DNA from 2 places in the Halomonas alkalicola genome. Region 2 is predicted to be linked to the other one. Evidence: predicted binding sites of a transcription regulator. Region 2 holds the regulator's gene; the other holds the start of a gene.
What was found. The regulator sigma-54, encoded in region 2, starts transcription at its own class of promoters, with help from an activator protein. The targets are predictions, from matches to a motif close to TGGCACNNNNNTTGCTNT.
Positions count from the first base shown of each region.

Region 1: the regulator sigma-54 is predicted to act here: its motif matches at 1,371-1,388, upstream of glnA (glutamate--ammonia ligase).

Region 1 is NZ_CP131913.1:2,363,273-2,366,412, reverse strand. Features, by position in the region: gene glnA (glutamate--ammonia ligase) at 1-1,228, opposite strand, end outside; gene B6N23_RS11225 (hypothetical protein) at 1,768-2,313, shown strand; gene B6N23_RS11220 (hypothetical protein) at 2,453-2,920, shown strand; gene B6N23_RS11215 (tripartite tricarboxylate transporter permease) at 2,922-3,140, shown strand, end outside.
Region 2 is NZ_CP131913.1:942,055-945,194, reverse strand. Features, by position in the region: gene B6N23_RS04555 (PTS sugar transporter subunit IIA) at 1-428, opposite strand, end outside; gene hpf (ribosome hibernation-promoting factor, HPF/YfiA family) at 436-744, opposite strand; gene B6N23_RS04545 (RNA polymerase factor sigma-54) at 915-2,327, opposite strand; gene lptB (LPS export ABC transporter ATP-binding protein) at 2,482-3,140, opposite strand, start outside.

The DNA of each region.
Region 1 (3,140 bases), 1.4 Mb from region 2:
CGGTCGGCACCTTCTTGCCCTCTTCCGGCGGCAGGTCATAGAGGTTCTTGTCCATGGCGTCGCCGGGGTGGATCTTGTTCTTGATGCCGTCGATGCCGGCCATCAGCATCGCCGCGAAGCACAGGTAGGGGTTGGCGGTCGGGTCCGGGAAGCGGGCCTCGATGCGCTTGCCCTTCGGGCTCGCGGTGTACGGAATGCGGATGGAAGCGGAGCGGTTACGGGCGCTGTAGGCCAGCATGACCGGCGCTTCGAAGCCCGGCACCAGACGCTTGTAGGAGTTGGTCGAAGCGTTGGTGAAGGCGTTCAGGGCGCGGGCGTGCTTGATGATGCCGCCGATGTAGTAGAGCGCCATCTCGGAGAGACCCGCGTACTCGTCGCCGGCGAACTGGTTCTGGCCATCCTTCCAGAACGACTGGTGCACGTGCATGCCGCTGCCGTTGTCGCCGACCAGCGGCTTGGGCATGAAGGTGGCGGTCTTGCCGTAGGCGTGAGCCACGTTGTGGATCACGTACTTCAGTTCCTGAACTTCGTCGGCCTTCTTGACCAGGGTGTTGAACTTGACGCCGATCTCGTTCTGGCCGGCGTTGGACACCTCGTGGTGATGCACCTCGACGCTCTGGCCGATCGCCTCCAGGGTGTTGCACATGGCACCACGGATATCGTGGAAGCTGTCCACCGGGGGCACCGGGAAGTAGCCGCCCTTGACCCGCGGACGGTGACCCAGGTTGCCGCCCTCGACCTGACGGTCGGTGGCCCAGGCGCCCTCCTCGGAGGTGATCTTGTACATGGAGCCCTCGATATCGGCCTTCCAGTGCACCTCGTCGAAGATGAAGAACTCGGGTTCGGGGCCGAAGAAAGCGGTGTCGCCCAGGCCGGTGGACTGCAGGTAGGCCTCGGCGCGCTTGGCGATGGAGCGCGGGTCACGCTCGTAGCCCTGCATGGTGGCCGGCTCGATGATATCGCAGCGCAGCACCAGGGTAGCGTCCTCGGTGAAGGGGTCGAGGAAGGCGGTGCCATCTTCCGGACGCAGGATCATGTCGGACTCGTTGATACCCTTCCAGCCGGAGATGGAAGAGCCATCAAACATCTGGCCGTTCTCGAAAAACTCCTCGTCCACATCGCGGGCCGGGATGGTGACGTGCTGCTCCTTGCCACGGGTATCGGTGAAGCGCAGGTCGACCCACTTCACGTCATGTTCTTCAATCAGGGCGAGAGTCTTGGCAGACATGGTGTCCTCCGGGGTTGAACTTGGCTCGAAGCCTTGGTGATGCGAGATCGGGATACGTCGAATTCGGGGTACTGCGAAGTTGTAGCACGCCGTGGACACCCTGCCCACGGCAGCCGGCATTCTCTCCGGCGCTGCCCAATACAATGCACGCCTCATGCCAACACTGCACCCCGATGCGGCAAAACAAGAGCAACTTGCTGATTTGAACAATGAAAACGAAACGCTTCGGCGCACCAGCCTGAATCAAGCCCCTTCTGGCGCCCCTGGTAAGCATCGTCCAGCCCCATTCTTTGCACCATGAAAGTGCGAAATGATTCGCCAATGCACCTCTGAAGGGCGCTCGAGGCGTCTCAGGCCCCTCAGCCCTCCCGGCGGGGACAACACCATCCTGTAGCGCCCAGAGATTTCCCACCGAACCCCTTTGATACTCTGAGACACTAACGGCTACACTTCATTACACCACCCCTCGAGGTACCGGCAGCGAACTCCTGGCAGCCGACCCACGACCCAAGGGTGCGGCCTACTGGAGCGGAGTTCGCATGGCTGACATCACCGGCTGCATTCTGATCGACGCCCGCAGCGCCGGCTCCCGCCTGCCGCGGCAGCTGGCCGTCGTCGCCCCGCTGGCCCGTGCCGACACCTTCTTCCTGGGGATCATCGACGACACCGGCGATGCCCGGCTGCCACGCATGGCGCACCGCTACGGCGCACGCCTGCTCAGCGTCCTTCCCGCCCCCCCGGGCCAGCGCATCAACGACGCCATCGCCCACAGTCAGGGCCCGGTGCTGATCTTTCCCGGCATCGGCAACGCCACCAGTTCCGAGGCGCTCTCCCGGCTGGCCGCCGAGGTGGCCGCGGGCCGGGTCGATGTCGCCCTCCTCCCCACCCTGCAGCGCGGCCCGCTGTGGCGCCTGCTGGCCTGGCTCAGACTCGGCCGTCTGCCGCGAGGCGAGGGCCTGTGCCTGTCCCGCGCCTGGTTCGAGCGCATCGGCGGCTGCGACCCCGAGCTGGATGATGCCGCCCTGGACGAACTGCTGGAGCGCCTGCGCGCCTGCGGTGCCCGGACAAGGCCCACCGACGCCTGACACTGGCCGCCGGCCCCGCCCGACCGTCGATCGACTATCCTGCATACGTTGACTGCCCGTCGTGGGCCCGCATTGAGCCGGCCATCCGGCGCCGATAGGGTACGGACTTTACTGACCAACCGGCCGTACACGACAAAAAATGACCGCCAATCCCTCCATCCAGCGCAAGAATTTCTGGTCCGGCCTGGGCGTTGCCGCCGTCGCGGTGCTCCTGCTCACCTGGGTCATCCCCACCTGGGGCGGCCGCGGCTTCGCCGTCGGCATGCACCCCCGCACCCTGGCCACCCTCGGCGCCTGGGTCATGCTCGTCTGTGCCCTCGCCCTCAGCCTGCTCAGCGCCATCGCCCTGCTGCGCACCCGCGAGCCCTTCGTGGCCCGGCCCGACCTCGCCGGCCTCTGGCACCAGACCTGGCCCTTCCTCTATGTGCTGGCCTTCATCGTGGCCATCGACCGCCTGCCGCTGACCTGGGTGGCCCCGGCGATGATCGCCGGCCTGCTGCTGATCCTCGGCGAGCGGCGCTGGCATGTGCTGGCCCTCACCGCGGCCATTCCCACCGGCGGCCTCTATGTGCTGACCGTCCACCTGATGCGCATAGGAGTGGTGTGAGATGGGATTCGATGCCATCCTCGGCTCCTTCGCGGCCGCCCTGCACTACGAGTCCATCGCGGTCATCCTCGGCGGGGTGCTGCTCGGCTATATCGTGGGGGTGATCCCGGGTCTCAACCGGGCGGTGGCCATCGCCATCGCCATCGCCATTCCGCTGACCTTCTACATGTCGGCCTATGCGGCCATCGCCTTTTTGATCGGGCTCTCCAAGGGCACCGCG
Region 2 (3,140 bases):
TGGAGCTCGCGCTGGCTTTCGCTGCGGCGCAGCCCGCTGCGGGTGTCGGCGTCGTTCATCACCCCGCCCACCTGGGCCAGCAGGGCGAGGTGGGCGTCATCGGCCTCCTCGGGGACCAGCAGCACGAACACCAGGTCGACGGGTTCGCCGTCGATGGCGTCGAAGTCCACCGGCTCGGCCAGCTTCAGGAAGCCGGCGATGGGGGCCTTGCAGTGGGGGCTTCTGGCGTGGGGGATGGCCACCCCGTTGCCGATGCCGGTGCTGCCCAGGCGTTCGCGCCCGATCAGCCGGCTGAATACCTCCTGGCTGTCGAGGCTTGGCGTATTCTGGGCGATGAAGGTGCTGAAGAACTCCAGCACCCGTTTCTTGCTGCCCCCGGGCACGCCGAACAGGGTGCGCTCCGGGGGCAGGATGGCTTCCAGTGACATGATGGGCTCAGCGAGCGCCGGCGCCCTGGGCGCGGGCCTGGGCCTTCTCCTTGTGCTTGACCAGCTGGCGGTCCAGCTTGTCGGCCAGGGCGTCGATGGCGGCGTACATGTCGCCGTCCTGGGCTTCGGCATGCAGGTCGGCGCCGGCGGCATGCAGGGTGCAGGCGGCGTGCTGGCGCTCCTTCTCCACGGACAGGGTCACCTGCACGTTGGTGATGTTGTCGTAGTGGCGCTCCACGCGAGCCAGCTTCTCGTCCACATAGCCACGCAGGGCATCGGTCAGTTCCACATGATGGCCGGTGATATTGACTTGCATGACACGCTCCTTGCTCGTTGGTTGTGGGTCGATTGTAACCCTTTTTCCTGCCTTGCATACCCCCCGGCCTGACGCCGCCGTGGCGGGCCTGATGCAGGTCATCGAAGCGTCTCCCGGCGGCGGCCGGCACGGGACGCGGCCGCCGCCCCGAGGCATGCTGGGAGATGGGGTCAACGCAGCCGCTTGCGCTCGCTGGAGGAGGGGATGCCCATGGCTTCGCGGTACTTGGCGACCGTGCGGCGGGCCACCTGGATGCCGGCCTCCTCGAGCAGGGTCACCAGCTTGCTGTCGGAGAGCGGCTTGCGCGGCGGCTCCTCCTGGATCAGCTTGCGGATCCGTGCGCGGATGGCGGTGCTGGAGTGGGCGTCGCCCTCGCCGTTGCCGCCCACCTGGCTGGAGAAGAAGAACTTCAGCTCGAACACCCCCCGGGGAGTGTGGATGTATTTCTGGGTGGTGACCCGGGAGATGGTCGATTCGTGCATCTCCACGGCCTGGGCGATGTCGGCCAGGATCAGCGGCTTCATCGCCTCCTCGCCCTGCTCCAGGAAGTCGAGCTGGCGGGCCATGATCTCGCGGCCCACCCGCAGCAGGGTGTCATTGCGGCTGGAGAGGCTCTTCATCAGCCAGCGCGCCTCCTGCAGGTGGTCCTTGAGGAACTGGTTGTCCTGGCTCTTGTCGGCGCGGCGGATCAGCGCCGCGTAGTCGGGCTGGATGCGCAGACGGGGCAGCGCCTCCTGGTTGAGCTCCACGTGCCAGCCGCGGCTGTCCTGGCGTGCCACCAGGTCGGGGATCACGTAGTCGTTCTCGAGGCTGGAGTAAGCGCTTCCGGGGCGCGGGTCCAGGGAGCGGACCAGGGCGATGGCCGTTTCCAGGGCGTCGTCGTCGAGGCCGAGGCGGCGCTTGAGCAGGCGACGGTCGTCGCCGGCCAGGGCCTCGAGGAACTGGCGCACCAGGCGGCGCGCCTGGGGCAGCAGCGGGGTGTCGTCGGGCAGGGCGGCGAGCTGCAGCATCAGGCACTCGCGCAGGTCCCGGGCGAAGACGCCGGTGGGCTCGAACTGCTGCAGGCGCAGCAGCACCTGCTCCACCTCGGCGCTGCGCAGCCCGCCGAGCCCCTGGGACTTGAGGCCGTCGCGGATCTCGTAGAGGGATTGCGCCAGGTAGCCCGCGCTGTCCACGGCATCGATCAGGCTCTCGGCGATCTGCTGCTCGCGGGGGTCGAGGTCGGTCATCGCCAGCTGCCAGGCCAGGTGGCCCTGCAGGCTCTGTGCGCTCGCCTCGCGCTCGAAATCGGGGCCCTCGCCGCCGGCCGGCGCCCCCAGGTCCTGGTAGGTGTCCGACCAGTCGCTGTCGGTGCTGAGCTCGTCGGGAATCTCGCTGGCCCAGTCGTCCTCGGGGGCCTCGCTCACCGCCTGCTCGCCGAAGCCCTCGTCGAGCTCCAGCATGGGATTTGACTCCAGGGCCTGCTGGATCTCCTGGCGCAGGTCGAGGGTGGAGAGCTGCAGCAGGGCAATCGCCTGCTGCAACTGGGGCGTCATGGTCAGCTGCGTGCCGACGCGGAGCTGAAGGGAGGCTTTCATGGCCATCGTGATCGTCTGCCCTCTTGTGCCGGGAAGTGGCCGGAAGGCCTCACCCTAGCGCGGGCGACGCGGGCATGCAAGCGCTTGTTAAGCAACTTCTGTGCCACCCGCAATCGGTATGCCGTCATCTAATAACGACAGGCATATCAGGGGATTGTGGTCAGAGCCGGAAGTCCTCGCCCAGGTAGACCTCGCGCACCCGCTGGTTGGCGAGGATCGCCTCGGCGTTGCCCTCGGCGATGATCTTGCCGTCACCGACGATGTAGGCGGTGTCGCAGATATCCAGAGTCTCGCGCACGTTGTGGTCGGTGATCAGCACGCCGATGCCGCGGGCCTTGAGCTGGCGGATGACCCCCTTGATCTCGCCCACCGAAATGGGGTCGACGCCGGCGAAGGGCTCGTCGAGCAGGATGAAGGCGGGCTCCGTGGCCAGGGCCCGGGCGATCTCCACACGCCGTCGCTCGCCGCCGGAGAGGCTCATGCCGAGGTTGTCGCGGATATGGGTCACGTGAAACTCCTCGAGCAGCTGCTCGAGGCGGGCGCGGCGCCCCTCACGGTCGAGATCCTTGCGGGTCTCGAGGATCGCCATGATGTTGTCGGCCACCGACAGCTTGCGGAAGATCGACGCCTCCTGGGGCAGGTAGCCGATGCCGGCCCGGGCGCGGGCGCGCTGGTGCATGGCGGCCCGGGACAGGTCCAGGCCGTCGATGGCCACCTCGCCGGCGTCGGCGCGCACCAGCCCCACGATCATGTAGAAGGAGGTGGTCTTGCCGGCGCCGTTGGGGCCGAGCAGGCCGACGATGCTGCCCTGGCGGATGG